DNA from 4 places in the Bacillus paranthracis genome. Region 2 is predicted to be linked to each of the others. Evidence: riboswitches for the same ligand, from Rfam matches in the RefSeq annotation. Region 2 holds a riboswitch; each other region holds the start of a gene.
What was found. A riboswitch is a leader RNA that binds a small molecule or an ion and turns the genes downstream of it on or off. The one in region 2 is predicted to bind S-adenosylmethionine.
Positions count from the first base shown of each region.

Region 1: another riboswitch for S-adenosylmethionine. It lies ahead of NLJ82_RS26670 (bifunctional O-acetylhomoserine aminocarboxypropyltransferase/cysteine synthase); the one in region 2 lies ahead of NLJ82_RS09450 (MFS transporter).
Region 3: another riboswitch for S-adenosylmethionine. It lies ahead of NLJ82_RS15130 (M20 family metallopeptidase); the one in region 2 lies ahead of NLJ82_RS09450 (MFS transporter).
Region 4: another riboswitch for S-adenosylmethionine. It lies ahead of NLJ82_RS24485 (methionine ABC transporter ATP-binding protein); the one in region 2 lies ahead of NLJ82_RS09450 (MFS transporter).

Region 1 is NZ_CP101135.1:5,150,189-5,157,841, forward strand. It holds gene NLJ82_RS26660 (homoserine dehydrogenase) at 1-1,207, opposite strand, end outside; gene metA (homoserine O-acetyltransferase MetA) at 1,349-2,254, opposite strand; gene NLJ82_RS26670 (bifunctional O-acetylhomoserine aminocarboxypropyltransferase/cysteine synthase) at 2,238-3,536, opposite strand; SAM riboswitch class I at 3,628-3,732, opposite strand; gene NLJ82_RS26675 (YjjG family noncanonical pyrimidine nucleotidase) at 4,006-4,701, opposite strand; gene NLJ82_RS26680 (transcriptional regulator YeiL) at 4,808-5,479, shown strand; gene NLJ82_RS26685 (FMN-dependent NADH-azoreductase) at 5,541-6,167, opposite strand; gene NLJ82_RS26690 (response regulator) at 6,359-7,006, opposite strand; gene NLJ82_RS26695 (GAF domain-containing sensor histidine kinase) at 7,027-7,653, opposite strand, start outside.
Region 2 is NZ_CP101135.1:1,853,793-1,861,445, forward strand. It holds gene NLJ82_RS09435 (hypothetical protein) at 1-457, opposite strand, end outside; gene topB (DNA topoisomerase III) at 779-2,923, shown strand; gene NLJ82_RS09445 (DUF4153 domain-containing protein) at 3,192-4,439, shown strand; SAM riboswitch class I at 4,573-4,678, shown strand; gene NLJ82_RS09450 (MFS transporter) at 4,786-6,015, shown strand; gene NLJ82_RS09455 (arsenic resistance protein) at 6,071-7,036, opposite strand; gene NLJ82_RS09460 (FMN-dependent NADH-azoreductase) at 7,331-7,653, shown strand, end outside.
Region 3 is NZ_CP101135.1:2,949,748-2,957,400, forward strand. It holds gene NLJ82_RS15110 (MFS transporter) at 355-1,497, opposite strand; gene NLJ82_RS15115 (TetR/AcrR family transcriptional regulator) at 1,560-2,156, opposite strand; gene NLJ82_RS15120 (SDR family oxidoreductase) at 2,444-3,208, opposite strand; gene NLJ82_RS15125 (Lrp/AsnC family transcriptional regulator) at 3,377-3,817, shown strand; gene NLJ82_RS15130 (M20 family metallopeptidase) at 3,883-5,088, opposite strand; SAM riboswitch class I at 5,177-5,278, opposite strand; gene NLJ82_RS15135 (AAA domain-containing protein) at 5,354-7,653, opposite strand, start outside.
Region 4 is NZ_CP101135.1:4,701,397-4,709,049, forward strand. It holds gene sufS (cysteine desulfurase SufS) at 1-19, opposite strand, end outside; gene sufD (Fe-S cluster assembly protein SufD) at 19-1,311, opposite strand; gene sufC (Fe-S cluster assembly ATPase SufC) at 1,327-2,112, opposite strand; gene metQ (methionine ABC transporter substrate-binding lipoprotein MetQ) at 2,351-3,157, opposite strand; gene metQ (methionine ABC transporter substrate-binding lipoprotein MetQ) at 3,230-4,042, opposite strand; gene NLJ82_RS24480 (methionine ABC transporter permease) at 4,066-4,731, opposite strand; gene NLJ82_RS24485 (methionine ABC transporter ATP-binding protein) at 4,724-5,749, opposite strand; SAM riboswitch class I at 5,929-6,036, opposite strand; gene NLJ82_RS24490 (hypothetical protein) at 6,162-6,506, opposite strand; gene NLJ82_RS24495 (thioredoxin family protein) at 6,659-6,967, opposite strand; gene NLJ82_RS24500 (toprim domain-containing protein) at 6,971-7,315, opposite strand.

The DNA of each region.
Region 1 (7,653 bases), 1.9 Mb from region 2:
CAGCAAGAGAAGCACGATGCGTTACAATTACAATTTCAGCTTTTCCTTTCTCTTCAAGTGGCATTTGAATAATTTTTTCAAAGCTAACGCCACGCTCAGAGAATAACGAAGTAATTTTTGCAAATACACCAATTTCATCTTTCACATGAAGTCTTAAAAATTTCTTCACAACAATTTCGTCTGGCTCTTTTAATACTTTTTGATATTGCGGGACTACAGCACTATTTCCTGTTACCCCTAACCTAATATTTTGCATTACAGCTACTAAATCGGAAACAACAGCTGTTGCTGTCGGTAAACTTCCTGCACCTGGTCCATAAAACATCGTTTCTCCAACTGCTTCACCATACACATATACAGCGTTATATTCATTTTGCACGGCCGCAAGAGGATGTGTATTTGGAAGTAAAGTCGGTTCAACTGTAACCTCTAATTTTTCACCATCTCGCTTCGCAAGACCGATTAGTTTAATCGTGTAACCTAAACTCTTACTGTATTCGATATCTTCCTCTGTAATAGAAGTAATCCCTTTTACCTTCACATCTCCAAGCTCTACATTTGTAGAGAAACCAAGGGTAGCCAAAATTGTCATTTTTCTTGCTGCATCTAAACCTTCTACATCTGATGTTGGATCCGCTTCTGCAAATCCAAGTTGCTGGGCTTCTTTTAACACGTCGTTATATGCTCTCCCTTCATCTGACATTTTCGTCAAAATAAAATTTGTCGTTCCATTTACAATTCCCATTACTTTCGTAATAAGATCTGAAGAAAGTCCCTCTACAATACTTCGTAAAATCGGAATCCCTCCGGCTACACTTGCTTCATAAAACAAATCTGCTTTATTATCTTTTGCTACCGCTAAGAGTTCCGCCCCATGTAACGCCATTAAATCTTTATTGGCAGTCACAACATGCTTCCCGCTTTGTAAAGCTTGCAAAATATATGCTTTTGCATCATCAATGCCACCCATTACTTCGATGACAACGTCGATGTTTGGATTGTCTAAAATTTCATGTGCATCTTGTGTTAATAGAGTAGAAGGTACCTCTACTTCTCTCTCTTTTTCAATATTTTGTACTAGCACTTTCGTTACTTTTACAGGACAACCTACTTGGTGTATAAGTCGCTCTTGGTGATCTGTAATGATACGAACTACTCCGCTACCAACTGTCCCAAGACCTAATAAGCCAACTTGAATTTCTTTCATAATACTGTCCACCCCTCAAAAATTGTGTTTAGATGAAATTATATGAATAAAAAATCTGAAAAACAATGTTTTTTGAACATTCGGAAAAATATAGGTTAATCTTTACAAAGAAAACGTTGCCACGTGTGACACAATCTTTTTTTATAATACATAAGGGGTTTCTTGATACACGTAATAATTCAGCCAATTAGAGAATAATAGATTCCCATGGCTTCTCCACCTTACAAGCGGCTTCTCATTTGGATTATTATGCTTAAAATAGTTTTTCGGCACATCAATATTTAACCCTTTTTGGCGGTCCCGTTCGTATTCTTGCTTTAACGTATCACAACTATATTCACTATGCCCGAGCGCAAACACTTGTCTTCCTTCTTGCCCAATAACAAGGTGAACACCTGCTTCCTCAGAGTTTGCTAATAATGTTAATTCTTTCACCTCTCTAATATCACTCTCTCGTACTTCTGTATGACGCGAATGCGGGGCGAAAAACAATTCATCAAAACCTTGTAACAGTTTCACATGTTGCTCACGGACTTCATGTTCAAATACACCAAACATTTTTTCCTTAAGAGGATACTTTGGAACGCCATAATGATGATACAAACCAGCCTGTGCCCCCCAGCAAATATGAAGCGTAGATGTTACATTCGTTTTTGAATACTCCATAATACGTTTAAGCTCTTCCCAATAATCTACCTCTTCAAAAGAAAGGGTTTCAACTGGTGCTCCTGTAATAATGAGTCCATCAAATTTCTCATTCTCAATATCACGGAATGTTTTATAGAAACTCGTTAAATGTTCCTGTGCAACATTACGAGACAAATGCGATTCCATATGAAGTAAATGAACATCTAATTGCAACGGTGTATTTCCAATTAAACGAAGTAATTGCGCTTCTGTTTCTTGCTTTGTAGGCATTAAATTTAATATAGCAATTTTCAATGCCCGGATATCTTGTGTTTCTGCTCGCTCTTTTGTCATTACAAAAATATTTTCCTCCTGCAACACTTTGCGAGCTGGCAAATCTTTATCAATTATGATCGGCATGTTGTTTGCCTCCGACTAGCGCTGCTTCTAAATCTGCAATAATATCCGAAACATCTTCTATGCCAACTGATAAACGAATTAAATCTGATGTGACGCCAGCTAAGCGCTGATCTTCGGCACTTAATTGTCTATGCGTTGTACTAGCAGGATGTATAACGCAAGTTCGCGCATCAGCCACATGCGTTACGAGAGTTGCTAGTTTTACATTTGAAATAAATTCTTTTGCTGCTTCTAATCCTCCCTTAATGCCGAATGTTAAAACACCACTAGCACCTTTTTTCAAATACTTTTGTGCTAACGAGTAATTTTCATTACTATTTAATCCCGGATAGTTCACCCATTCAATACGTTCATGATCAGCAAGCCATTTAGCAACTGCAAGAGCATTTTCACTATGACGCTCCATTCGTAAATGCAATGTTTCTAAGCCGATATTGCTAATATACGCATTAAATGGGCTCATACAGTTTCCGTAGTCTCTTAATAATTGAACACGTGCCTTCACAATATAAGCTGCTGCACCAAAATTTTGAACGTAACTTACGCCGTGATAACTTGGATCCGGTTCAACTAGTTCAGGATATTTCCCGTTTGTCCAATCGAAGTTCCCTCCGTCAATTACAATGCCACCTAACGAACTTGCATGACCATCAATATATTTTGTCGTAGAATGAACGATAATATTTGCTCCATGTTCAAATGCTTGGCATAAATAAGGAGTTGCTAATGTATTATCCACGATAAAAGGTACTTCCAACTCTTTCGCTGCATCTGAAAGTTCTTTGAAATTTAAAACGTTCATCGCCGGATTTCCTAGCGATTCTGCATAAACGAGTTTCGTCTTATCATTAGCAAGGGCCACAATTTCATCAGCAGTTAAATTCGGATTAAAGAATGTAACATCGATACCAAGTTTACGCAAACTCACTCCAAATAAATTAAACGTCCCGCCATAAACTGTGGAAGAACAAAGCAAGTGGTCTCCGCTACTACAAATATTTAAAACAGCAAGCATAATAGCAGCTTGCCCAGAAGCCGTTGCAACAGCACCTACACCACCCTCTAAATCCGCTAACTTTTGCTCAAATGCAGCTAAAGTAGGATTTCCAATACGCGTGTAGATATATCCTTCTGCCTCTAAATTAAATAGCGCTGCTAAATCATCTGAAGTATCGTATTTATACGTTGTACTTTGATAAAGCGGTAAAACACGCGGTTCACCATTCTTTGGCGTATAGCCACCTTGCACACAAATCGTTCCTTTCCCCCATGATTCTCCCATTTCTCATTCTCCTTTCTTTTATACAAAATAAAAAACTGCCCCTTTCCTGAAAACAAGAAAGGAGCAGTTTGAAACACGCTCTAAAGGCTCTTTCTTATCTCTCAGGGTTATTACCTGCAGGATTTGGCACAATTCCGTTATACGGCTGTTGCCAAGGTTTCATCGGGCCTGTCCCTCCACCTTTTCTTGATAAGACTATGCAATTACCGTTGATTTTATAGCAATAATTTCCTCATGTCAATTAGTTTTTCTGAATGTTCTAAATTAAATACAAAGAACTTAATGTACATAACAGAAGAAATATATTCTATATCCATTTGAAAAAGACCTTTTAAAACCTCCGCTTAATTTACTATTACCAATGCTTGGGGCAGCTACTATCGGAAATGCATTTCCACTTCCAAAACATAACGAAACTACAAATAAAAAAAATAGGCAGTGTGGACAAAGGTTCCACTGCCTATTCTCATTACACATGTTGCTTCAATAATGCATATAACTCCTCAAAATTATGCACTTCATATGTCGGTATAATCCCACTATCATTTAATTTCCTTTCTGGATTAAACCAACAAGTATCAATTCCCGCTACATATCCACCTTTCATATCAGCGCTTAATGAATCCCCAATAATGAGCCCTTCTTCAGGAACAAAGTTAGGAATCCTTTCAAAAACATAATCAAAATACTCTTTCATCGGCTTTTGATAACCTGTATCTTCAGAAACGAAAATATCTTGAAACAAGGCATGTAACCCTGCATTACGTAATCGTTTATCTTGCGTCTTAGAAATACCGTTTGTCACTATATATAAATCGTACTCACTTTGAATTTGATTTATAAATTGTAAGGCACCTTCCATGAGCTGATTTCCTTCTTCTAAGTAACTGCGATAATTATTTTCGAATAATATCCCATCTACTTCTTCCCCGTATTCTTTAAACAAAATTGAAAATCGTGTATTTACAACTTCATCACGATTTATTTTACCTTCTTCAAAAGCAGTCCAAAGACTTTTATTAATTTTTTTATATTGCGCTTCAATCTCGCTAGTGAGAGACATCCCTTTCTCTTCAAAAAGCATACGTAATGCCGATTTTTCTGCCTTTTGAAAATCCAACAATGTATCATCTACATCGAATAATAATGTTTTATATTTTTTCATAAGCCCTTCACACTCTCTTTTCTACAAAAACAAATTTACGTAAATCGTATCATTCTTTCTTGTAAAAATAATAGGAGATATCTCATACTAAACATGAGGTGAAAACATGAAAGTCAGCAGAAATAGCGAAGAAATCTCTCATTACATACAAACTTACAATTTCCATACTCTTTTTTCTTTTGATATCTTACCGTATGCTGAACTACATTCCTTTCAGAAGAGAGAAAAGATATGTAATGAAGGGGTCGATGTTCCTTATCTTTATTACTTAATTTCTGGGAAAGCAAAAATATATATGAGTCACAAAAACGGAAAGGTCTCCTTGATTAACTTTATTCAGGCACCTTCGTTCATTGGGGAATTAGGATTAATTGGCGTAGAATCTGTTACGAAAACGGTGGAAGTAATGGAAGATTGTATATGCTTAGCGCTTCCTCTTAAAGATTGTCAGCATCTTTTGTTACAAGATGCTACCTTTCTACAGAAACTATGCAAATTTATCGGTGAGAAAACCATTACCCGAACAGAAAGTTATGCTAAAAATAATAGTTATCCGTTCGAAAATCGATTAGCGGCGTTTATTCTATTAACAGAACAAAATAACAGTTATATAGAAAAACATACTGAGGTTTCGGAATACTTAAATGTTAGCTACCGTCACCTTTTATATGTATTAAACCAATTTTGCCAACAAAATTACTTAAAGAAAGATGGAAGAACCTATTACATACAAGATCGAATTCAGTTAGAAAAACTAGCTGACGAACTTAAAATATAAAAAAGTAGCATTAACGTTTATCTGTTAATGCTACTTTTTTGAGTGACGATTCTATTTTCAATTAAAATTTACTTGCTACTTTAGCTGCTTCTTCAAGACCAGCTGTAATGATTTCTTCTGCTTTATCTGGGAATTGGTTATGTCCTTCAATAACTACTGTTTCCATGTTTGTTGCGCCGAAGAAGCCCATCATGCTTGCTACATATTTAACAGCCATTTCTACTTCTGCTGCTGGACCTTCAGAGTATACACCGCCGCGCGCGTTTAATAATGCAATCTTCTTATCTCCAATTAGACCAACTGGACCTTCTGGCGTATATTTAAACGTTTTACCAGCACGGTTTAAATAATCAATATATGTGTGTAACACTGCTGGAATCGTTAAGTTCCATAATGGGAAACCGAAAACGACTTTATCAGCTTCTAGGAATTGATTTAAATACTTATCAGCAACTGCTACTGCTTTTGCTTCCTCTTCAGTTAAATCAAACCCTTTACCAGCTTTGAATGTACCATTAATCATATCTACGCCTACATATGGTAATTCTTCTTTATATAAATCAAGTTCTACTACTGTATCGTTTGGATGCGCTTCTTTGTAACTTGCTAAAAACGCTTCATATAATTTTACACTAACTGCTTGTTCCGCTGGACGGTTGTTTGCTTTTACGAATAAAACTTTTGTCATTATGTTTTCCTCCTAGTACTAACTCTTCTGTTGTTATATGCTTTCAAAAAAGGTATCCCTTGTAATTGTTGTTTTGTTGCTTACAAACATATTTTATCTTTATATCAAGACAATTTCGTCCTCACATAGACGTATTTTTCCATAAAAAAAGTCCACCTTCTAAAGGCGAACTAGGTCTTACGACTTTCGTCTTATACAACTCCATTTTTTACTGCATATAATGCTGCTTGCGTACGATCAGATAAATTCAACTTACTCAAAATACTACTTACATGAGCTTTTACCGTTTTTTCCGTAATAACTAAAACAGAAGCGATTTCTTTATTACTCATCCCTTTCGCTAATAGCTGCAATACTTCATTTTCTCTCGCTGTTAACACATCCACTTGAATAGAAGGCTCTTCTTCCTTTTCTTCTACAGGTAATGTTTGAGAGAGAAGAGCATTTGCTATATCAGGATGTAATTGAATATTACCTTTATATGCACTTCGAATAGCCTCAACAAGCTGATCCGGTTCTACATCTTTTAAAATATACCCGCTTGCTCCAGCCCTTAATGCTGGTAACACATGCGCCTGATCAGAAAAGCTAGTTAATACAATTACTTTCACATTCGGATATTCTTTTTTAATACACGCTGTCGCCTCAACACCATCCATTTCGGGCATATATAAATCCATTAGTACAACATCAGGATTCGTCTCCCCTACTTTCATTAGTGCCTCTTTCCCATTACTTGCTTCTCCAACTAACTCTATATCTTCCTGTGTACTTAAGAAAAATGCTAATCCTTTTAAAACGACTGTATGATCATCAACTAACAATACTTTTATTTTCACAAACTTCCCTCATTTTCACATCATAATGGTACGTTTACTTTTACACTTGTCCTTTTCTTATCACTTACAATTTTAATTGTTCCACCGACTAATTCTACTCTTTCTCGCATCGTAGTCATGCCAAGTGATTTCTTCTCTTTTATATCCTTTTCTACGAAGCCGGTTCCTTGATCGACTATTTCTAACGATACATTCTTCTCCGTCACTTTGAAATAAATCGTCGCTTCTCTAACATTTGCATGCTTACTTACATTATTTAAAGCTTCTTGTCCAATTCTCCATAGCGCTTCCTCTACTACGCGTGGCAAATCACGGACACCTGTAACTTGTTCTCGAATTTTCAAACCCAAACTTTCACCATATTGCTTTAAAGCTGGTAATAATCCTTTCTCCAAACCCGCTGGACGTAATTGCCAAATTAACGTCCTCATTTCTTTTAAAGCTCCTTGCGCTAGTTCACGCATGTCATGCAAAGATCGATCCACTTTTTCGTTTTGACCTTTTAAAACCGCCTCAGCGCCTTTTGTCATAAAGGTTAACGAAAATAACTTTTGTGAAACAGAGTCATGTAAGTCCCTTGCTAATCGATTTCTTTCTTCCATTCGTACGAGTTCACGTCGTTGCTCATTTAACCTTAAATTTTCTAT
Region 2 (7,653 bases):
TTGAAAGCAATAACAAAAAGCATCGGTGGATCACAGTAGAAAACCTTTCTGATAAAATTTGAATTATAAATGACATAGTAATCGTTATAGTAAATAAAAGGCTGATAAACAGTATACTATGAGCTTGTTGCGCATTTAGCATTTCTGTAATCATTGCTCCCATCATACTTGCCATTACCCCAGAGAACATTCCTTCTAAAGCAGTATATAGATGAAAACGTAGACCAACTAAAAAGCCGATACAACCACTAATTAAAATCGCAAGCAAAGTAGAATATAGCAATTCTCCTTTAAATAGAATACCTAAATAAAAACCTATACTTAAACCGATACTCATACTAAAAGACATAATAAATACCATATACTCCATTAGGGTACCACTACGTTTCGAAATATATGATGTAATAATAATTGAGATACAGCAAAGCATTAAGGCAGTTAATGTATAAGCAAACATCATGATACCTCCCTGTCCTATCATTCACTTCATCATATGTTCATATAGAGAGTACTTATGCTTATTTATATCTGCATATTATCTGCACAATTTCATAAATGAAAGCAAGGTGGCGTTTGATTTTTTTACGTGTGAACATGTGAAAGAAAGTGTTATATAATGAGTTTCTATTGTGAAGCAATAAAGAATAAGCGTATAATATTATAGTTATCCCATTACTCGGGACAACCCGCGAATGATAAATAAGATTGTTGTTTTATCATCGCTTCTAAACAGATAGACAATGAAAGTAACAGTGGAATACAGATAGGGAGTTATAAAATGAAATTAATTATTGCCGAGAAACCAGATCAAGGTTTGGCTCTTGTTTCACAGTTTAAATATCGCCGGAAAGATGGATATTTAGAAGTAGAAGCGAATGAGTTATTTCCAAATGGAGCGTACTGTACATGGGCAATTGGTCATTTGACGCAGTTATGTAATCCAGAACATTATCACGCAGAGTGGAAAAAATGGTCACTTGATACGTTACCGATGATTCCTGAACGATTTCAATTTGAAGTAACAAAGTCGAAGTATAAACAATTTAACGTTGTGAAACAGCTGTTACATAATCCTCAGGTAACAGAAATTATTCATGCGGGCGATGCTGGGCGTGAAGGGGAATTGATTGTACGAAATATTATTAACCTTTGCAACGTGCAAAAGCCGATGAAACGTCTTTGGATTTCATCTTTAACGAAACAAGCTATTTATCAAGGATTTAAAAACTTGCTTGATGAATCAGACACGATTAATACGTATTATGAAGCATACACAAGATCTTGTGCTGACTGGGTTGTTGGTATGAATGCATCACGTGTGTTTAGTATTTTGTTAAAGAAAAAAGGAATGAATGATGTATTTTCAGCTGGTCGTGTACAAACACCGACACTCGCGTTAATCGTAAAGCGTGAAAAGGAAATAGAAAACTTTAAGTCAGAGCCGTTCTGGGAAGTGTTCGCAACCTTTAATATAGAAGGAAAGAAGTATGAGGGGAAATGGGAGAAGGATAGTGAATCCCGCTTAAAAGACCCTGATATGGCGAATAAAATTGCGGCATTTTGCCAAGGTAAACCGGCAGTAGTGAAGGAAATGAAAACGGAGCGTAAAGAATTTCAGCCGCCGCTTTTATTTAACTTATCATCACTGCAAGCAACGGCAAATAAAGCCTTTAAGTTTTCACCGAAAAAGACGCTTGATATAACGCAAGCACTATATCAAAAAGGGATTGTTTCTTATCCTCGTTCGGATTCCAACTATGTTACCCAAGGAGAGGCAGCAACGTTCCCTGATATTTTACAGAAGTTAAGTCAGTTTGATGAATATAAAGGTTTATTACCAGCTCCGGTTGAATCGATTATGAATAATAAGCGTTATGTGAATGAAAAGAAAGTAACAGATCACTACGCCATTATTCCGACAGAGCAAGTTACAAATCCAAGCAGACTATCAGGTGATGAAAAGAAAATTTACGATATGATTGTTAGAAGACTTATAGCAGCTCACTATGAAGTTGCAATCTTTGACTATACAACGATTGTAACGCTTGTAGATGAACGTGCTGAATTCATTTCAAAAGGAAAACAGCAAATTCAAGAAGGCTGGCGTAAAGTTATTTTCCAAGACGATAAAGATGACGAAACCATTCTTCCAATTGTAGCTGAAGGTGAAGAAGGAAAAGTTGTAAAAGTGAAAGTGAAAGAGGGAAAAACACAACCACCGAAGCGTTATACAGAAGGACAACTTATTACGTTAATGAAAACAGCTGGTAAGTATTTAGAGAATGAAGAGCTGGAGAAAGTATTAAAGAAAACAGAAGGTTTAGGCACAGAAGCAACTCGCGCTGGAATTATTACGATGCTGAAAGACCGTAAATATATAGATGTGAAGAAGAACCAAGTGTATGCGACCGATAAAGGGAAAGTATTAATTACCGCAATCGGTGACAAAATACTAGCTTCACCAGAAATGACAGCGAAATGGGAGCAGCGCCTTGCAGAAATTGGTGAAGGCACGGCTTCACCAGCTACATTTATGGAACAAACGAAAAAGCTATCAGCTAAAATTATTGAAGATGCAGTGGAAATGTCAGAGAAATGGGACTTTACTGGATTGCATGTTGAATCGATTGAGCGAAAAGGATCGAAATTTACAACAGGTAAAAAGGTTGGTAGCTGTAAAAAATGTGATGGCGATGTGATTGATAAGTCAACGTTTTACGGCTGTTCTAATTACAACACGACACAATGTGACTTTACCATCTCGAAGAAGATATTAAGTAAAACAATTTCGCAAAAGAATATGACAAAGCTATTAAAAGGTGAAAAGACCGATTTAATTAAAGGCTTTAAAAAGGGCGAGAAAACATTTGATGCGAAATTAGAGTGGAAAGATAATAAGATTAATTTTGTATTTGAGAATTAAGTTGTTTTAACAAATAAAAATATGATAATTAAATTATATCCTATAGAATAGACGCTTAAAAAAGTCTATTCTATAGGATATTTTTTTTGAATAAGTAGTACTATATATTTTTGTTTGAAATAAAATATACAATAAAAAAATCTTTATAATTGATAATTATTTATTGTAAAACAATAAATAATGTATTAAAATCATTATCATAATAAATCGGTGAGATGCTTTTTATAGAAAGGGAACAAAGCTGTTTTTTATTAGAGGAGGTAAAGCTATGAACGATCAAAATTTGATTATCGAAAATATGGATAACCCTCATGAGTTGGAGAGAATGTATAGAAAAGACCCGAAAGCTTTTAAAAAGTCATTCTCACAAGCATGGGATGAAAACTCTGATTCTCAGGTGCTAGCTGCCTGGTATGAAAGGTTACATTTCAAGGAGACGGCAAATGCGGAAAAAAAGTCGTTGTTTCAAAAAGGTTTCTTATTTATGGGCATGTTAGCTATTCTGGCCGGGATAAGCACCAGAATCATTTTCTACTTTGTCGAACAAGAAGCAATTGCTCCAATTAACCTAGCTTTTGGTGTAATTCCCTTTATTGTCGCTTATTTTGTCTACCATAATACGCCGAAAAAAAGTATTATTTATTCCCTTATAGCGTTGTTCCTAATTTCCGGGATATATCTTAATACGTTGCCATTAAATTATAAAGACAGTATTATCCTTGCTTATTTACATCTTCCTATATTTTTATGGATCTTGGTAGGACTTGCGTTTACAGGAAATGAATATTCAAAAGGCAGTACAAGATTAGCTTATATTAAATTTAATTTGGAATATGCCCTTCTCTACGCCAGCATGGCAGTTAGCGGAATGATTCTAGCAGTATTCACCATGCGTTTATTTAGCTTTGTTGACTTGGATATAGGAGAATTCTATTTTAGTAATGTTGTGTTATTTGGTGCTGCTGCTCTTGCTATTGTGGCTGCATATTTAGTATCAATGAATCTTAAACTTGCTAAAAATATTACACCATACATATCTAAAATTTTTAGTCCACTTGTCTTGATTACGTTGCTAATCTATCTTATAACGGTTATATGGGTCGGGAAAAATCCTTTCTTGGACCGCAATTTCTTAATGGCCTTCAACGGAATACTCCTTGGCGTGTTGGCCGTTACCATATTTTCTATCGTTGAGAGTGATTCGGATGAGAAAAAGAACATTTCAGATTATATAAATTTTGCCTTAATTGTTCTGGCGCTTATTATTGACACTGTCGCTTTATCAGCCATTGTATTCAGACTTTCTTCTTACGGGATTACACCTAATAGACTTGCTGTTTTAGGGGTAAACATACTGATCTGGGCAAATTTAATTTGGATTATGTTTTCCTATATGCGTTTCTTGCAAAGCAAATCAGGACCGACAGCTATCCAAGATGCCGTTACGAAGTATTTACCAATTTACGGACTTTGGGCAGCTTTCGTTATATTTACGTTTCCTATCATTTTTAATTAGAAAGGTCTTGTTAACGTAACGACAAAATTGTTAAAAGAAGATGATAGATGTCATCTTCTTTTAACTGTATAAAAAAACATATTGAAATTATTTTGATGTAAAATATAATGAATTTAGATAATTAAATAAAAACTTCTTATTAAGAGAGGTGGAGGGACTGGCCCTTCGAAGCCTCAGCAACCTTATGTGATATAAAGGTGCTAAATCCTGTAGGATCTAAAATTCCTAATAGATAAGATGCGGTTATAAGTAAACCTTCTTCTTATTTTGAAGAAGGTTTTTTCTCATTTAAATAGAGGTTTTGAAAGGTGGTGAGGAAGAATTAAAGAAAATATACAAGAGGAAAATGGAGGATGCAGTGAATAATGAAATTGAGGATTTAAAAGAGAATAGCACAAGTATTTGGAGCAATAAAATTTTTTCGTATTTTTTCTTAGCAAGTTGCATTTCTTTAATAGGTAATTCTATGGTTACGCTCGTTTTACCGTTATGGGTAATGAAATTAACGAACTCTCCATTACTTGTTTCTGGAGTAAACGTTGCAATTGCGACGACGGCGATTTTATTTGCACCTGTAACAGGAACGTTAGCAGATCGAATGTCGAGAAGAAAGCTTATGATAATTGCGGATGTTATGAGATGTATCGTCATGATTTTAATTGCAGTTATAGCATTTTATAATAAAATGCTATACATTCCGTTACTAATTTTACTTATAATACGCTCAATTGGGAGTGCTTTATTTACTCCGGCTTCAAATGCAGCATTAGTAACATATGTGGAAGAAAAGCATGTTCAACAGGCGATTACGCTGAGGCAAATATCAATACAAACCATATCGGTAGCTATTCCTTTAATGGCTAGCTTTTTAATTAGTATTTTTAATTTTCATGGAGTATTTTTGTTAGATGCAATTACATTTTTTATATCATTTTTAATTTTAATGAAAATTAAATTTCCACGTGAATTAAAAGTAGAAAAGAAAAAGCCTTTTTACGAAGACTTTAAAGAGGGTTTCTCCATATTTAATAGTAATCAATCATTGAAAACATTGCTTATGAGCGCTGCGCTTATTAATTTACTTGGAGCGGCGTGTATGCTTTCGCTACAAGTAATAGTTGTTAGAGAAATGGACCTTTCTACGGGATGGTATAGTATAGTTTTTGCGGCATCACCGATAGGGATTTTAATAGGAGCATTTATTACGAAAAAGATTCGTACATATAAAACGATTACGACTGCTTTTATATTTACAGCTATTATGGGGGTTTTTAATGCTGCAATGGGTACGACGTTAAATCCGGTATTATTTTCAGTTTATTATTTTCTGTCAGGAATTGCATTTGGGGTAAGTAATATATATTTTGGAGTGTTGTATAGAAAGTTAATTCCAAATGAAGTGCAAGGAAGATTTTTTGGTTTTTTAAATTCGTTATTATTAGTATCAACCCCGGTTGGAATTGCAATAACGGGATATTCCTTAGAGTCAATTTCAGCTTCTATTGTATTTATTATAATTGGTATTATTACGTTTCTAGTTTCGGTTATTTCATTTGTAATGATAAATAAGAAATAAGTGTTGTATGAGATTTTTCAAAAATAAAAAACGTCCTGCTATAGGACGTTTTTTATTATATATATTGCCGTCTTTTCTTAATAAGTAACAACACCTGTGAAACACAAGCAAGTACTGGCAGTTCAATTAACGGTCCAATAACGAGTGCAAGTGCAATAAGAGGCTCGTCAGGGAAAGCAGTCACAGCAATAGCAAGAGCAACAGGTGAGTTTCTTGCTAACGTTGTTAAGTTTAGACTTACTGTATCTTTATAAGATAAGCGCATAACGTGCCCGATAAATTGTCCTAGTACAAAATTAATGATGAAGAACAATAGAACAGGAATGAGTAATAATAAAACGACATTCATATTTTGTAGTAAATATTTACCTTGTGATGCAAACATCGCTACGATTGCTAAACTTAAAAATACAATTTGGGCAGAGCTGAAAAATGGAATGAGTTTATTCTCGAGCGTTTCAGCTTTTTTCAGTTTATTCATAATGAATTTTGTAGCGTGTGCAAGTAAAAATGGTAAGACGATTACGATAACAATACTTTCTACTAAAACAGAAACCGCTACAGTCTTCATAACACCAGCGAATAAAAATAAATAAATGGGAAGTAGTAGTACTTGCAAAATTAAATTTACTGGTAAAATCGCTGTAGAAAGTGCTACATTACCTTTTGCTATTTCAGTAAAGATTAAGTACCAATCTGTACATGGAGTAACCATTAGCATTATAAATCCAACCCACAGTGCTGGGTGATCTGAAAGAAATAGTGCTCCTAATCCCCAAGCGAGTAAAGGTGTCCATAAAAAGTTAATAGTAAGACTTGTTCCAGCAAATTTTAAATTGTGAAATCCGTTTTTTATTTCTTTTAATGGGATGCTAAGGAATAATCCATATAGCATGAAAAATAAAAAGGGAACAATAAATTTGTCTGAATACATATGTATAACATTAAATTGTCCAAGTATGATGCCGCATGTAACAGCAAAAAGAATAATAAAAGTTTGAATCTTTTCTATCGTGCTCATGAATGAATCCTTTCTAAATATGAATTTTCCTCTCTAATTTTATTATACAAGTAATAAGGCTGTAATTTGGTGTTCAATTGTATTTTAGTAAATGTTTTTAATTTGAGATTTATTTTTTTATTAAAAGTTACTTGACTAAAGTAAGTGACTATATTACAATCACTTACATAAGGTAATTAAATAACAAAAAGTTTTAATTAACTTTCCTTAAGGTATCAATTGGAACTTTTTATTAGAATAAGAATTTTTATGATGTTGAATAATGAATATGATAAGAAAGTTTAGGTGAAGAAAATGGGATTATTTAGCTCGTTATTTGGTAAAAAAGAAGAAAATACAAAAGTAGAGGGGAATAAAACAATGTCAAAAGTATTATTTGTAAAAGCAAACGATCGTCCAGCGGAGCAAGCAGTTAGTTCAAAAATGTATGAAACATTTGTAAGTACTTATAAAGAAGCAAATCCGAATACAGAAATTACAGAGTTAGATTTATTTGCATTAGATCTTCCTTATTACGGAAATATTGCTATTTCAGGTGGATACAAACGTAGTCAAGGTATGGAATTAACAGCAGAAGAAGAGAAGGCAGTTGCTACAGTAGATCAATATTTAAATCA
Region 3 (7,653 bases), 1.1 Mb from region 2:
ATTTTATCTTTGTCATAACTAGAACTATATAGTACTAATTTAAACATTGCAAGTATTTATGTTAATTTTCAAAAAAATTTAATTAAAAAATTCCACTAACATTGATTTTACTGCAAAAAAATCTTATTTTAAATAAAGTTTAACTGCCCCCCGAAATTGTTCATTCACTATCGTCTAATAGAGGTCACCATACATACCCATCAACTTAAAAAAAAGAAATGCCCCAAAACAAATAAATGAGCGACTTCTCAGAATAACTATCTGTAGAGAAAGAAAATTTTAATTTAGGGGGATATGAAAATATTAGCTTGATGGTGATGGGGTGCTCCTCCATAAAAAGAAATTTTAAACATCTTAATCTGCCTTTCCTTTATGTAAATATGGGAATAACGAAATTACCCCAAGGATAGCTAAACAAGCTCCAATCCATAGCGGAGATACAAAACCATATCCTTTACTGATCCCAAGACCACCTAGTGACGAACCAATAACAATACCTAGCGTAATAAAAGAACTATGAACGGTATTTATCATTATTCCATTACTAGCTGTTTTCATCACCCTCGCAACCATAGCTGGATTCAATGCTACACCAGTTAAACCAATAAAAATTGTAGAAATCACTGCAATGTATTTATTCTCTGCACTTAAAGCAAATAAAGACAACGCTATGATTAATATAATTAATCCACCCATAAGTATTTTCATTGTAAATTTATCAGCAAACTTGCCGATTATTATATTTCCAATTACCGTCGCACTACCATAGAGAGCAAGTAAATATGGAATACTTGCACTTGAAAAGCCTGTGACATTTGTAAAGATCGGAGTGAAATAACTAAATGCTGCAAACGTACCACCAATAATGAACATACTTGTTACGTACGCTGCCCAAAGATGAATATTCTTAAATCGCAGAAGTTCGTCTTTCCAATTTAATTGCTCTTTATTTGAAGATGATGGTAACAACCATTGAATCATAAGCCCTGATACTAGCACAAGAACAGAAACAGCCCCAAAACTAATACGCCAGCCAAAAGATTGGGAAATAACGGTTGTTATAGGTAAACCTAATACAGTTGCGAACATTAAACCTGCAAGTACAATTGATGCGGCTTTTCCCCTTGAATCAGAGTGAACCAATGTCGCAGAAAAGGAAATCGCAACTCCAAAAGCTGAAGCTGAAGCAATACCAGTTATAATACGTGAAATCATCATAATATCATAGTTCCAAGCAATAGCTCCGAGCGATTGACCAATTAAAAATACGAACATTAAAAACAATAATGCTTGTTTGCTGCGCATTCGTAAAAGAATTGCAGTTAAAATGGGACCTCCTATTACCATTGCTCCTGCATAAGCTGAAATTAAATACCCAATAGATGATACAGAAACATGGAATGCAAGAGCAAGTTCATTCATCATACCTGCAACCATAAATTCTGATGTAGTCATACAAAAGATTGCTAAAGCTAATAAATAAATAATCGATGGCATAAAAACACTCCTTATTCATTATTGTAATGATCGGTACAAAAATAGTGCGAAAAAAGAGCGCACTAAGCGCCACAAATAGACTCCACTGTTCCTTTGATAACTTGTTCAGACAACATCCGATTTTGCATCGATACATTAAGAACACGGAATCCGTAATAACTGCTTAAAAGCAGACTAGCTAATTCCTCAGCTGATTGCTTCTTTGAAATTTCACCTGTTTGCAATCCTTCCTCCATCACTGTTTCAATAGCTTGTTTAAGAAGTTCAACATGCTTCGAGAAAATTTCTTGTACCATTAAATCGTTTTTAGCACGTTCTATACTGGCATTAATCAATAAACATCCTTTTTGATCAATATTCTCAAAGTCTTCTTTCAATGCCCATTCAAAAAAATTACTTAATCGTTCTTTAACTGGAATTGGAGTATGTAACAATTTCCTTTGTTCCTTAATCCCAATTTCATGGTAGCGTTCTAATACTTGTTTATACAGTTCATGTTTACTACCGAAAGTATTGTATAAACTTCCTTTTCCAAGTCCTGTATCACTGCATAAATCTTGTGTAGAACACCCTTCATATCCTCTTAACCAAAATGTTTTCATTGCAACATCTACAATTGAGGAATAATCAAACTCTCGAGGTCTGCCGCGTTTATTCAATCGTATCCTCCTCTCATTTTAAAGATAACATGAATAGAATACTCTTTTTTGTACCACGCGGTCAATAATTTATTTTATTGTTACTGTAAAATTAAATTTGACTATTTTAGATTATGAATAATTAAAAATAGCCCCCTTATTCAAGTTGCCTAGCGAAAAAATCACGTTTGAATAGGCTTTTTTAGCATCCCTATCCCTATCTTTCTATACATCACCAGATATGAAACGAGGATCGTTTCATATCTAGTAATTTACTTGGTTGGCTTAATAGGTATGGAGTAGTGCCCCTATAAACAAAATCCTCCAGAAACATCTAATACCTGCCCCGTTACCCAGCGGCTATCAGAAGAAGCAAGAAATACTACTGCATCTGCAATATCTTCAACTTGCCCAATTCGACCGAACACAGATGAATTCGTAGCAAAATTTCGTATTTCTGGATCATCTAGCAATTTCGCATTGATATCTGTCTTCGTATATCCAGGCATAATTGTATTCACAGTTATCCCTCTTTCTCCAAGATGTTTAGCTAGAGGCAGTGTCATCGTATTTAATGCACCTTTACTTAAGCCGTATGCAATGGACCCTGTAAAACCAAGTCTTACTTCAGCTGATGAAATGTTAATAATGCGCCCTTCTGCTCGTAGTAACGGTAATGTTTGCTGAATTAAAAAGAATGGCGCCTTAATATTTACGGCCATAATTTCATCAAAAACTTCTTCTGTCGTATTTTCAATCGTCCCTTGTGTACCTATCCCTGCATTGTTTACTAAAATATCAATCTCTGATGTACCAACTCTTATTTGTAATTCATTCTTTAATTGTTCTACTAGCTTTTTGACATTATCAATTGAATTGAGATCTGCTTCAATTAAGAACGCCTTTCCTCCATTAGATTCAATCTCACGAATTGTTTCATCTGCAGCTGCTTTATTTCGACCGTAGTGAATTGCCACTAATGCACCGTCGTTTGCCAATCTCATCGCAATCGCACGACCAATTCCGCGACTCGCCCCTGTTACTAACGCTACTTTCCCATCAAGATTCTTCATTTTTTCCATCCTTCCTAAATTTACGTTTGATAAAAACCTATACTTATATTTTTATGTAAAAACCAATTATTTTAAATATAGATTTATAGGTAATTTAGCTCGTTCACTTATGATATTATAGTTATAGTTTGTGATTCACTTTAAAAAATAAAATAAGGAGGCTACACAATGCAAAATGCAGTAAAACTAGATGAAATCGACCATAAAATAATGAACTTGTTGTATGAAAATGCAAGAATTTCTGTTTCAGAAATAGGACGAATTATATCCATGACGCAACCTGCTGTAAAGGAGCGTATGAATAAACTTGAAGATCAAGGAGTTATAGCGGCTTACCGAACGAAATTTGAACCTTCTAAAATTAATAAAAACATTCAAGCATTCATCATGTTTAAAACGAGCCAATGCTCTGATTTTATCCAATATTGTAATGCCGCTCCTGAAGTAACAGATTTATATCGAATTAGCGGGGAATTTAATTATATGATGAAGGTCATGAGCGATTCGATGGATTCTCTCGCTGCATTTTTAGACTCTTTAATGCAATTCGGCTTATCGTCTCCTTTAATTGTTTTAAAGAGTGAGTTTGAGGAAAAATTGTCGTTCTAATAAAGTGATAGGCACCAGCTTTCCAAAAAAGAAAAAGGAGTGGATCATCCACTCCTTTCAATCACCTATCCCTGATTCCTCTGCGCCTCTCTAAACTCCTCCTTCACCTTCTCTAACAACCCTTCTTCTGTAATTAATCGATACGCCGTATTTGCTAATGCTTTTGCCGATGTAATTAATGCTTTATCCCCTAATTCTGAACGCGCTGCTTCTCTAAATTCATTCGTATGTGCAATTAAGTCATCTGGGCCGATTTTAATGTACGGGTGAATGGTTGGTACGACTTGACTTACGTTTCCTGCGTCAGTTGAGCCGATGCCGAGTCTTTCTTTACGGTTTACATCCTCACCTAGTAATTCCAGTTCTTCGGCTACGATATCGTTATATGTTTTTGTTACGAGTAGTTCATCGATTTCATTTTGGAATTGATGGATTTTTACTTTTGTGCCTGTTGCTAGTGCTGCCCCTTGTGCGATATTTTTTACTTTTTCTGTTACTTCCGCACATCTTTTTCTCGTTGCAGCACGGATGAAGAATCTTGCTGCGGCGTAGTCAGGAATAATGTTAGGTGCTTTTCCGCCTTCTGTAATCACGCCATGAATTTTCACGTCTGACGGAAGTTGTTGGCGAAGTGCGTTAATACTGTTGTACAGCTGAATCACCGCGTCTAATGCGTTAATCCCTTCTTCAGGTGATGCTGCGGCGTGAGCTGTTTTTCCGTAAAAATGAAAATCAAGTGGATCGACTGCTAGTGAAGGACTTGTTGTCGCTGTTTTTCCGCTCGGATGAATCATAAGCGCTGCATCAATATTATTAAACAAACCTGCCTTTACATAACTCGATTTTGCGCTACCGTTCGGTCCTCCTTCTTCAGCTGGTGTTCCGAACACAACAACTTCCCCGCCAATTTCTTCAAGCGTTTCTGATAATGCAATTGCTGCTGCAACGCTAATTGTGCCAATTAAATTGTGACCACACGCATGGCCAAGTCCTGGTAAAGCGTCATACTCAGCTAAAAATGCGATTGCTGGTCCTTGTTTCCCTGAACTTTTTCGCGCAATAAATCCCGTTTCATGTCCAGCTATATTGTGCTGCAACTGAAATCCTGCACTACCTAGCAATAAACTTAACGTTCTAGATGCATAAAACTCTTGGTTACCAATCTCCGGATTCCCATGAATATCATGACTTGTTTCTATGTACTTTTCCTTATTTCTTTCGATACTCTCTTCAATTTTTTTTCTTTGTGACGCTACTCCTGTCGCTCCCATTTTTCTTCCTCCTTTTATTTTCACGTAAAAAAGCCTCTTTCTAAAAGATAGAAAGAGGCTTCTGTATATACAGTCAAATTGAGCTTCTTTCTTATCTTTCAAGTTACCTTGCTGGAATTGGCACAGTATTCATAACGAATCCGCTGCCGAGGTATCATAGGGCCAGTCCCTCCACCTCTCGTGATAAGAATTTTCATAAAATTATATTAAATTACATTCATTCTAAGTTCATTTCAAATAAAAGTCAAGGAATTCCTATCCGAATTTACCGAATATCTAAAAACCCTTTTAATACACCAATGGTTTCTGGTGCTTGCAGTCTTGCACATACGTACGGAAATTCTGTACTACCTTCAAACATCATTTGAGATGTAAGGGGTGCGCCTGCCCAAAAGATTTCATCATCGATTACTAGGAACGGGAATGCTTTATTTTGTCTTTGTAACTTTACATTTTTCAGTGGAACTGGTCCATCACTATACACCGTTATTTGCGCATTTGTACGCATTAACGCTTGCCATACTCGTTTATCTACTTGTTTCGTACTTGGAAGTGAAATAATGATTTTTCGTTTTGCTGCTAAAATATCTTTTAATACCCCTTTCGTTTCCTCAAGATTCATTTCCATAAACCAGCGTAATCGTTTCGATATTTTCCGTTCCCACAATTGTCTTGATGTCGTGCGATCATACACATCTCCGTGGCGTTCTATATGAGCCGTTAATTGTGACAACGCTTGTTTTCTCGATAAATTTTTGCGCATATAGTGGCAATCTGATAATTGAATAAACTTCCCTCTCGCTCTTGTCACTGCTACATTGACGAGGCGATGGTTTTTATGGTCAAAGAATAATACGCCAGGTCGTTCTTGCGGATAACTATCTACTGTATCAAAAATCATCATATCTCTTTCAGATCCTTGGAACTTATGAACTGTCGCTGCTAAAACAGGTATGTTTTGGTATTTCGTTCTCTGTAACATTTCTCTAATACACGTTGATAAAAAGCGAGACTGCGCTCTGTAAGGCGTCACAACACCAATGGATTGCACACCATCTAACAGTCCGATTAACATCATTTGCATTGCTACTAAACCAGACATAATGTTAAAACGAGATCCTGAAGCAGCGTCTTTTAACGAAAAAGCTCCCATTTGGCTCGTATCAAATAAAACACTCGCTTCATTTGCGAACGGTTGTAGTTTCGCAAGTTCTTTACGCTCGGAAACAGACGGATGATCGTATACTCTATTTTTATAAATAAACGAATTCGTAAACTTCGATATATCCGCATGCATACGTCTTTGTTCCTGCAACATAAACAGGTTCGGATGTGCTTCTGATTTATTAACAGACTCCACAATCCCGGCATGGTAAAACATATCTTCGCCAAGCCATTTTCGAACGAGTTCATGGTTTGCCATCGCAATTGGAGGTAACTGTAAAAAGTCACCACAAACGACGATACGTTTTCCAAGTGAAGCAGCTAATGCAATTTGCGGAACAAACGCCATACTCACTTCATCTACGACAACTAAATCAAATGTACGCTCATAAATAAGTGAATCAATAGCACATTTCGATAAAGTCGCACCAATCACTTTCGCATTTTCAATATATTCTTTTTCTACTTCTTTAATTTTCGCTTTTTGCTTTCGAAGATCACTTTCTATCTCTTGTATACGCTTCTTATCAGCAGATGTTGCTTTATACGATAAAATCTTTTCACGAAGCTCTTGTCGTGTCTCTTCTAAATAGAGTCTCTCCTCACCCCAAGACCCGTTCGTCGTTTCAACTAACTTCGACGCAAGTAACGTTTCATGATTTCGTATATGTTCGTGTTGACTATAACCGTAACGAACAATTTCACCAGGCGTCCATTTCTTTTTCTTTTCAATTTGCTTTGTTACTTCACTCATTAATACGTCCACTGCTGCATTACTATGAGCTAACACAAGTACCGACTTTCCTTTTTGATAATGAGCCGAAATAATACGTGATAAATTGTAAGACTTCCCTGTTCCAGGTGGTCCCCATACGTACGTTGTCGGATTATAAAACGAGCGATACGCCAATTCATTTTTCGGATTTTTCATCTTCTCAATATGTTTCGGACTACTCGTCCCATCAACAAGACGCTTTATACGATTACGTTTCAGCTTATCTTTACGCGCTTCCTTCAACCTCTCTTGCAGTTGCTCTAAAAGCTGCCACGGTTCACTGTACAAAACAGCTTCTCGTATTTCACCTTGTATATAATCATTTAATTTCAGTTCTATTTCTAATCCATGTACAGATAATACTTCTCCTGTCGCTTCCTCACCATCGAACTCAATTCGAATCGGTGAACCTTCAGGCAAGCTTACTTCCGAAATAAGCTGAAATACGTATACTGTACTTTCATAATCTGTATATAAAAAACGACCGTTCATGATAGAAATTTTACTACCACCTATCGTTTTCCAATGTTTAATTTCATACGCTAATGCATAATGCCACTCTTTCATCGTTTCCGATAATGAAGGAGTTTGAGTAGGTGTATTCATCGTATAATCTCCTTCCTTCT
Region 4 (7,653 bases), 2.4 Mb from region 2:
GTATTTCATGAATATTCATTAGCGAACTTTCCTTTCAATTACCTCAACAAGCTGTGCCTTTACTCCTTCAATTGGAAGCTCATTAACTACAGGTGCTAAGAATCCATGGATGACTAAACGTTCTGCTTCGCGTTTTGGAATACCACGGCTCATTAAGTAGTATAGTTGAGTTGGATCTACGCGACCTACTGAAGCTGCGTGACCTGCCATAACATCATCTTCGTCAATTAAAAGAATTGGGTTTGCATCACCGCGTGCTTTCTCATCTAACATAAGAACGCGAGAAGATTGTTGTGCATTTGACTTAGATGCACCGTGTTCAATCTTACCAATTCCGTTAAAGATAGATGTTGCACTATCTTTTTGTACACCGTGTTTTAAAATCCAACCTTCAGAGTGTTTACCGAAGTGAACAACTTTAGTTGTAAAGTTTTGTGTTTGGTTACCACGGCCAATTGTTACTGTTTTCGTATCAGCATATGAACCGTCGCCCATTAAGTTTGTAACGTTCTCTGAAATTGTGTTTCCGTCATTCATAAGGCCTAGAGCCCAATCAACGCGGCCGTCGCGTCCAACAATACCGCGGCGGTTAACGTAAGTTGTTACGTCTTTCGCTAATAGATCAACCGCACCGAATTTCACTTGTGCGCCTTGTTCCACGATTACTTCTGCTACGATATTTGCAATACCTTTAGCATTTTCATTTGCAACGTAGTTTTCTACATAAGTTGCAGTACTGTTCGCATCAGCTACGAATAATACGTGGTTATATACGTTAGCTTCTTCGCCGTCTACTAAGAATACAGCTTGAAGTGGAGTTTCAAGAACAACGTTTTTCGGAACATATACGAATGCACCACCGTTGATTAATGCAGCATGAAGTGCAGTTAGACGATGCTCGTCTACCTTCACGCCGTCTTTCATTAAGTACTTTTGTACTAGTTCAGCATGCTCCGTTGCAGCTGTTACGATGTCTGTGAAAATAACACCTTTTTCTTTTGCTTCGTCTGCTAAAGAAACGAATGCAGTTGTACCAGTACGTTGCACTAATACACTGTTATTTTCATCGATTAAGTTTTTCACTGCTTCTGGAAGCTCTGTTAAAGAACTTACAGGCTCTTGCTTAGCAGCGTCGCCTTTTCCGATAAAGTCCCATTTGTCAATTTTCGTTTTATCAGGAGTTGGCATTGGAAGTTCAGTTGCTTGTGCAAGAGCTTGTAAGCGGAACTCAGTCAACCAAGCTGCTTCGTTTACTTCGCTTGCGCGTTGACGGATTGTTTCTTGATCGAAAGGTAATGTACCGATTGTCATGTTTATGCTCCTCTCTTACGCTTCTTGCTCTGTTGTTTCGTCTTCAATACCTAATTCTTTTTTAATCCAGTCGTAACCTTCAGCTTCTAGACGTTGTGCAAGCTCAGGTCCACCAGATTTAACGATACGACCGTTCATCATAACGTGAACGAAGTCTGGAGTGATGTAGTTTAATAAACGTTGGTAATGCGTAATCATTAGGCAACCGAAGTCTTCGCCGCGCATTTCGTTAATACCTTTAGATACAACTTTTAATGCATCGATATCAAGACCTGAGTCAATTTCGTCTAAGATTGCGATTTTTGGCTCAATCATCATTAATTGAAGAATTTCGTTACGTTTTTTCTCACCGCCAGAGAAACCTTCGTTTAAGTAACGTTGTGCCATTTCTGGATCCATTTCTAGGAATTCCATGTTTTTATCTAATTTACGGATAAATTTCATAAGAGAAATTTCATCGCCTTCTTCACGACGTGCGTTAATTGCAGAACGTAAGAAGTCAGCGTTTGTTACTCCGCTAATTTCACTTGGATATTGCATTGCTAGGAATAGACCTGCTTGTGCGCGCTCATCTACTTCCATTTCTAATACATCTTCACCGTCGATGATGATGCTACCTTCTGTTACTTCATATTTTGGGTGACCCATAATTGCAGAAGATAAAGTTGATTTACCTGTTCCGTTAGGTCCCATAATTGCGTGGATTTCTCCACCTTTTACTTCAAGGTTTACACCTTTTAAAATTTCTTTGCCATCAATTGATACGTGTAAGTCTTTAACCGTTAATGTAGAACCAGCCATCTCAATACCTCCATTAATCCTATATATACATTTTAAAAATTCCTAAAACGTTCATATTCTCATTTTATTCTCATTCTAATTTTATATCAAATAAAATGATATCGCAAACGATGAAAAAAAGTAACAATTTTTTCACAAATGTATATAAGTATTTCACTTGCATCCTTATATGATACACCTTTCTTCTTATTTATATAAAGAAAAAAGGACTGGTAAATTTCCAGCCCTTTCCTTATATTTATTCACTTACCGGAAGTACAGCACCTTTATATTCTTTATTAATAAAATCTTGAATTTCTTTTGAATGCAGTACTTCTACTAGCTCCTTAATTTCTTTTTTCTTCTCGTCACCTTTACGAACTGCAATAATATTTGCATACGGAGAGTCTGATCCTTCAATCGCAATTGCATCCTTTGTTGGATTTAGTTTTGCATCAATTGCATAGTTTGAATTAATAAATAAAGCATCTCCTTCATTATTTTCATATAACTTTGGTGAAAGCCCAGGCTCTACATCTGTTTTAAACTTTAAGTTTTTCGGATTTTCTACAACATCTTTTACTGTTGCTTTCACAACATCTACACCGTCTTTTAGTTTAATAACGCCGCCTTTTTGTAACAATGCTAGCATACGGCCACGCTCCGCTACGTTATTACTCATAATCACTGTCCCGCCATCTGGTAAGTCTTTTAAGCTTTTATATTTCTTCGAATAAATACCCATTGGCTCTAAATGAATTTTTCCCGCGTTTACAATTTTATATCCTTTTTCTTGGATTTCTTTATCTAAATAAGGAATGTGTTGGAAGTAGTTCGCATCAATTTCCTTATCCGCTAACGCTTTATTTGGCAACACATAATCTTGGAATTTTTTAATTTCTAATTTAATTCCCTTTTTCTCTAATATCGGCTGTGCCTTTTCTAAAATAACAGCGTGCGGTACGTTAGAAGCTCCCACAACAAGCTTATTCTCCTCTTTCCCTCCGCAAGCAGCTAATGTAAATACAGACAACGCTGTAACAACTGACAATAGAATCTTTTTCATATGATGTCCCCTTCTCCTGTATAATTATGTAGTTATAAAAAAGGCTGGCATACACCAGCCCTTTTACAGCAATTATTCTTTTACAGGAACAACTGCCCCTTTATATTCTTTATTAATGAAGTCTTCGATTTCTTTAGAATGTAATACTTCTACAAGAGCTTTAATCTCTTTCTTATCTTTATCGCCTTTACGAACAGCTACTACGTTTGCGTATGGTGAATCATTACTTTCAATTGCAATTGCATCTTTTTCTGGGTTTAACTTCGCATCAATTGCATAGTTTGAGTTAATTAGAACAGCGTCGCCTTCTTTATTGTTATACACTTGTGGTAATAAACCAGGCTCAATATCCGTTTTGAATTTTAAGTTTTTCGGATTATCCGCGATATCTTTTGGAGTTGCTTTAACTGGATCTACCCCATCTTTAATTTTTAAAATGCCTTCTTTTTGTAAAATTGCTAAACCACGTCCATGATCAGCAACTGAATTACTCATAATAATTGTTGCTCCGTTTGGAAGCTCTTTTAAGCTTTTATATTTTTGAGAGTATACACCAATTGGCTCTAAATGAATTTTTCCTGCTACTTCAAAATCATATTTTTTATCTTTAATTTCTTTTTCTAAATACGGAATGTGTTGGAAATAGTTTGCGTCTAAATCCTTATCTGCTAACGATTTATTTGGCAACACGTAATCTTGGAATTTTTTCACTTCTAATTCAATTCCTTTTTTCTCAAGTAACGGTTTTGCCTTTTCTAAAATTTCAGCGTGCGGTACGTTAGAAGCACCAACAACAAGTTTCTTTTCATCTTTATCTTTGCCGCCACAAGCAGCTAACCCAAAAATAGAAGTTGAAATAAGTGCTGTAAGTAATAACTTTTTCATTTGAAACATCCTCCCGTTTTTTATTATCGTTTATCTATTCGAGTCGTTACACGATCACCAATCCATTGAATGAAAAATACAACTAGTAATACACAAATTGTCGCAACGATTGTTACGTCGTTATTTCCTCGTTGGAATCCTTCTAAATAAGCAAGTGTTCCAAGGCCACCAGCACCAACAACTCCCGCCATTGCTGTATAGCCTACTAAAGCAATTGTCGTAACCGTAATACCAGATACTAATGCTGGTAACGATTCTGGAATTAACACCTTCAAAATAATTGTGCTTGTTTTTGCTCCCATCGCTTTTGAAGCTTCAATTACACCTTTATCAATTTCACGAAGGGCGATTTCAACCATTCTCGCGTAAAACGGTGCCGCTCCAATAATTAAAGCTGGAAGTGCTGCACTCGCTCCAAGAATTGTTCCAAGCAGAATCTTTGTGAATGGGATTAATAAAATGATTAAAATAATGAACGGTATCGAGCGGAAAATGTTTACGAACGCTCCAATCGCCGTGTTAACCGCTTTGTTTTCCCATAAATTATCTTTCGCTGTCATAAAGAGTAACAATCCTAAAATGAGTCCTAAAACAAATGTGGCAAGAGCTGCGATTGCCGTCATATATAACGTTTCACCCGTTGCTTCTAACATTTGATTCCAATCAACATTTGTGAGTAATTTATCCATGTGCAATCACCTCCAGCTCTACTTGATCTTGATGTATTCCCTCTATTGCTTGCTGAATCGCTGTTTCCTCACCATTTAAATGAACAACTAAACTACCGTAAGAGCCGTTATTCGTTTGTGCAATATTTCCTTGCAAAATGCTAACTTCTATATCACTGCGCTGCATTAACCTTTGAAGTACTGGTCTTTCTACCGCTTCACCGATAAACTGCAAACGAATTACTTTTCCATCTGGATATTTTTCAATTAAACTTTCAATCGTTTCATTTGTATCTTCAGAATCCGTTAACTGCTGTACAAATCGTTTCGTAATGTCTTGCTGTGGATTACGGAATACATCAAGTACTGGACCTGTTTCTACAATCTTCCCTTTCTCCATTACCGCAACACGATTACAAATCTTTCGAATTACGTGCATCTCATGTGTAATAAGTACAATTGTTAAGCCGAGACGCTTATTAATATCTAATAGTAAATCTAAAATTTGATCTGTCGTTTCTGGATCAAGAGCTGACGTCGCTTCATCACATAAAAGTACTTGTGGGTTGTTAGCTAATGCTCTTGCAATCCCAACGCGTTGCTTTTGCCCTCCGCTCAGCTGAGATGGATACGCGTCTCCTCTTCCTTCTAATCCAACAAGATGAATTAGCTCATCAACGCGTTTTCTTCTCTTCGCCTTATCAACACCTGCAATTTCAAGTGGGAACTCGATATTTTCACGTACAGTTCGTGACCAAAGTAAGTTGAAGTGCTGAAAAATCATTCCGATTTCTTGCCTTGCCTTACGAAGTTCGCTTCCTGTAATTGCTGAAATGACACGATTTGCAATTGTAATTTGGCCAGAAGTTGGTTTCTCCAACTGATTGAACAATCTAATTAAAGAACTTTTTCCAGCGCCACTATATCCGATAACACCAAATATTTCACCTTTATCTATTTTTAAATTGGCATTATCTACAGCAGTGACATCACCGCTTTTTGCTTTATATATTTTCTTTACATTCTCTAATAGAATCATGGTGTATCACCCCTTTTTTGTTTAGGTCGACTCCGCAATTTTTTATTTTTGATGCGTGTAGTCCACCGTTCTCATTACTTTTATTATTTGAATGTCCTCCACATTCAAACAACAAAAAAACCTTTCCGCTTTAGAGAAGCAGAAAGGTTTATATGCGTATATAACAACATTATCCCTCTCTCTCATCTCTCAAAGCATTTGCTTTGCAGGAATTGGCACCATTTCAACATAAGTTGACGGTTGCCGGGCTTCACAGGGCACAGTCCCTCCACCTCTCTTGATAAGAGAAATCAGATTACATTTTCGTCTGATTTGTAATTTATGAAATTGTCTATATTTTATGAATTGAATTGTATCAATATCCACACACCATGTCAACAGAAATTTTTGTAAAAAACGAAACTTCAGAATTTTAAGCGCCCACTGACATCGGTTTACATATATGAAACATCGATTCAATTAATAACATCGTTCGATACGTTCCCGAATATTGTATACGTCCATCGTTCATTAACGTTTGCAATCGTACATTGCCATTCACCAATTGTTTTACATCTTCTTCATCTACACAAACGATTTGCTCCGTTCCTCTTTCTTCTTTCAACAGTTCTATATAATCTCTTGAAATTTGTAACGAACAACTTTCATCTCCAAAGCGGAAATTAACAGTTTTTTCTCCTTGTCTTAAAAGCGGCTCTAAATGATATTGACCATTAGCGTAATTTACAAATGATTGAAGCAAAGAATATAATTCCACTCTAAATCACATCCTTCATATCACTTTCTATTACATACCATTCCCTCTCACTAAAGAGCAATCCTGTTACTTTCGCTCGACAAATACTGTAACCACCCTGCATCTCGACATATTTCCCAAGAAATATGTCGAGGCGGCAAAAACTTTGCCGCCTACTTTAATTCCGTATATAAATATTCAACCGAATGAAATGCATATATCTTCTTCATGAGTGTCCCATTTTCAAAAACAAGTAAACAAGGTACACTTTCAATTCCATACTCTTTCGCGAAATGCGGAGCATAATTTAAATCTAACATTCCAATTTTGAGGTCTTCAATTGTCATCTCAACGACTGTTAACATCTTTTTTGCTAATTGACATGTTCCACACATTGGAGTATATACATATAACACTGTTTTTTCTTCATTCTCTATTAAGGCTGTAGCTTCGGCTCCTGTCCAGTCAATCACTTCTATCATTCCTTACCGTAAATATTCTGTATAAACGTCAATGTCAGCTCCCCATAATACATTTGCTAAGTGTGAAGATGGCGCTGTTGCCACTTCCCGGTACGAGCGATCAATATAAATATGCTCTGCTTGCGGAAATTCTTTTCGAAACTGTTTCCTTAACTTTTCTCCAGCATCATCAGCATCCACTAGCACATACACTTCCTTATCAAAAAACTGATCAACGAGCTCATCCATTTTCGACAAACCAATTGTACCATTTGTACAAACAATTTCCACCGGTTCACGAATAATAGATTCAATCTTTCTTCTATCTGATGTACCTTCTACAATAATGACTTTTTCTACATAAATCATATGTCATCACCCGATCACCATATACTATACAACCTTTAACTTAGTATATAGTATATTCGTTATTTTCATGTTGTTTCCTGTTTATTTTTGCAAAAGAAAAGCGGAACCGACTGCTTAGCCCTGTTGGCTAAGGTTCTTTCGCACAGAAGACGCTTTTTGTCTTCTCGTGCGGAAGGTTCTTAGACATGAAGGGCTAGGAGGTGGAGCTAGACAATGAAAAGCGCAAGCGGCTCGTTCAGAACAGGAGGACACCCGAACTCCTGAACTAGAGGCGCCTTTTGCCTCAAGTGAAGGAGTGAAATGACCGACTGTTCTAGCCGCTGGAGCTGGATCATAAT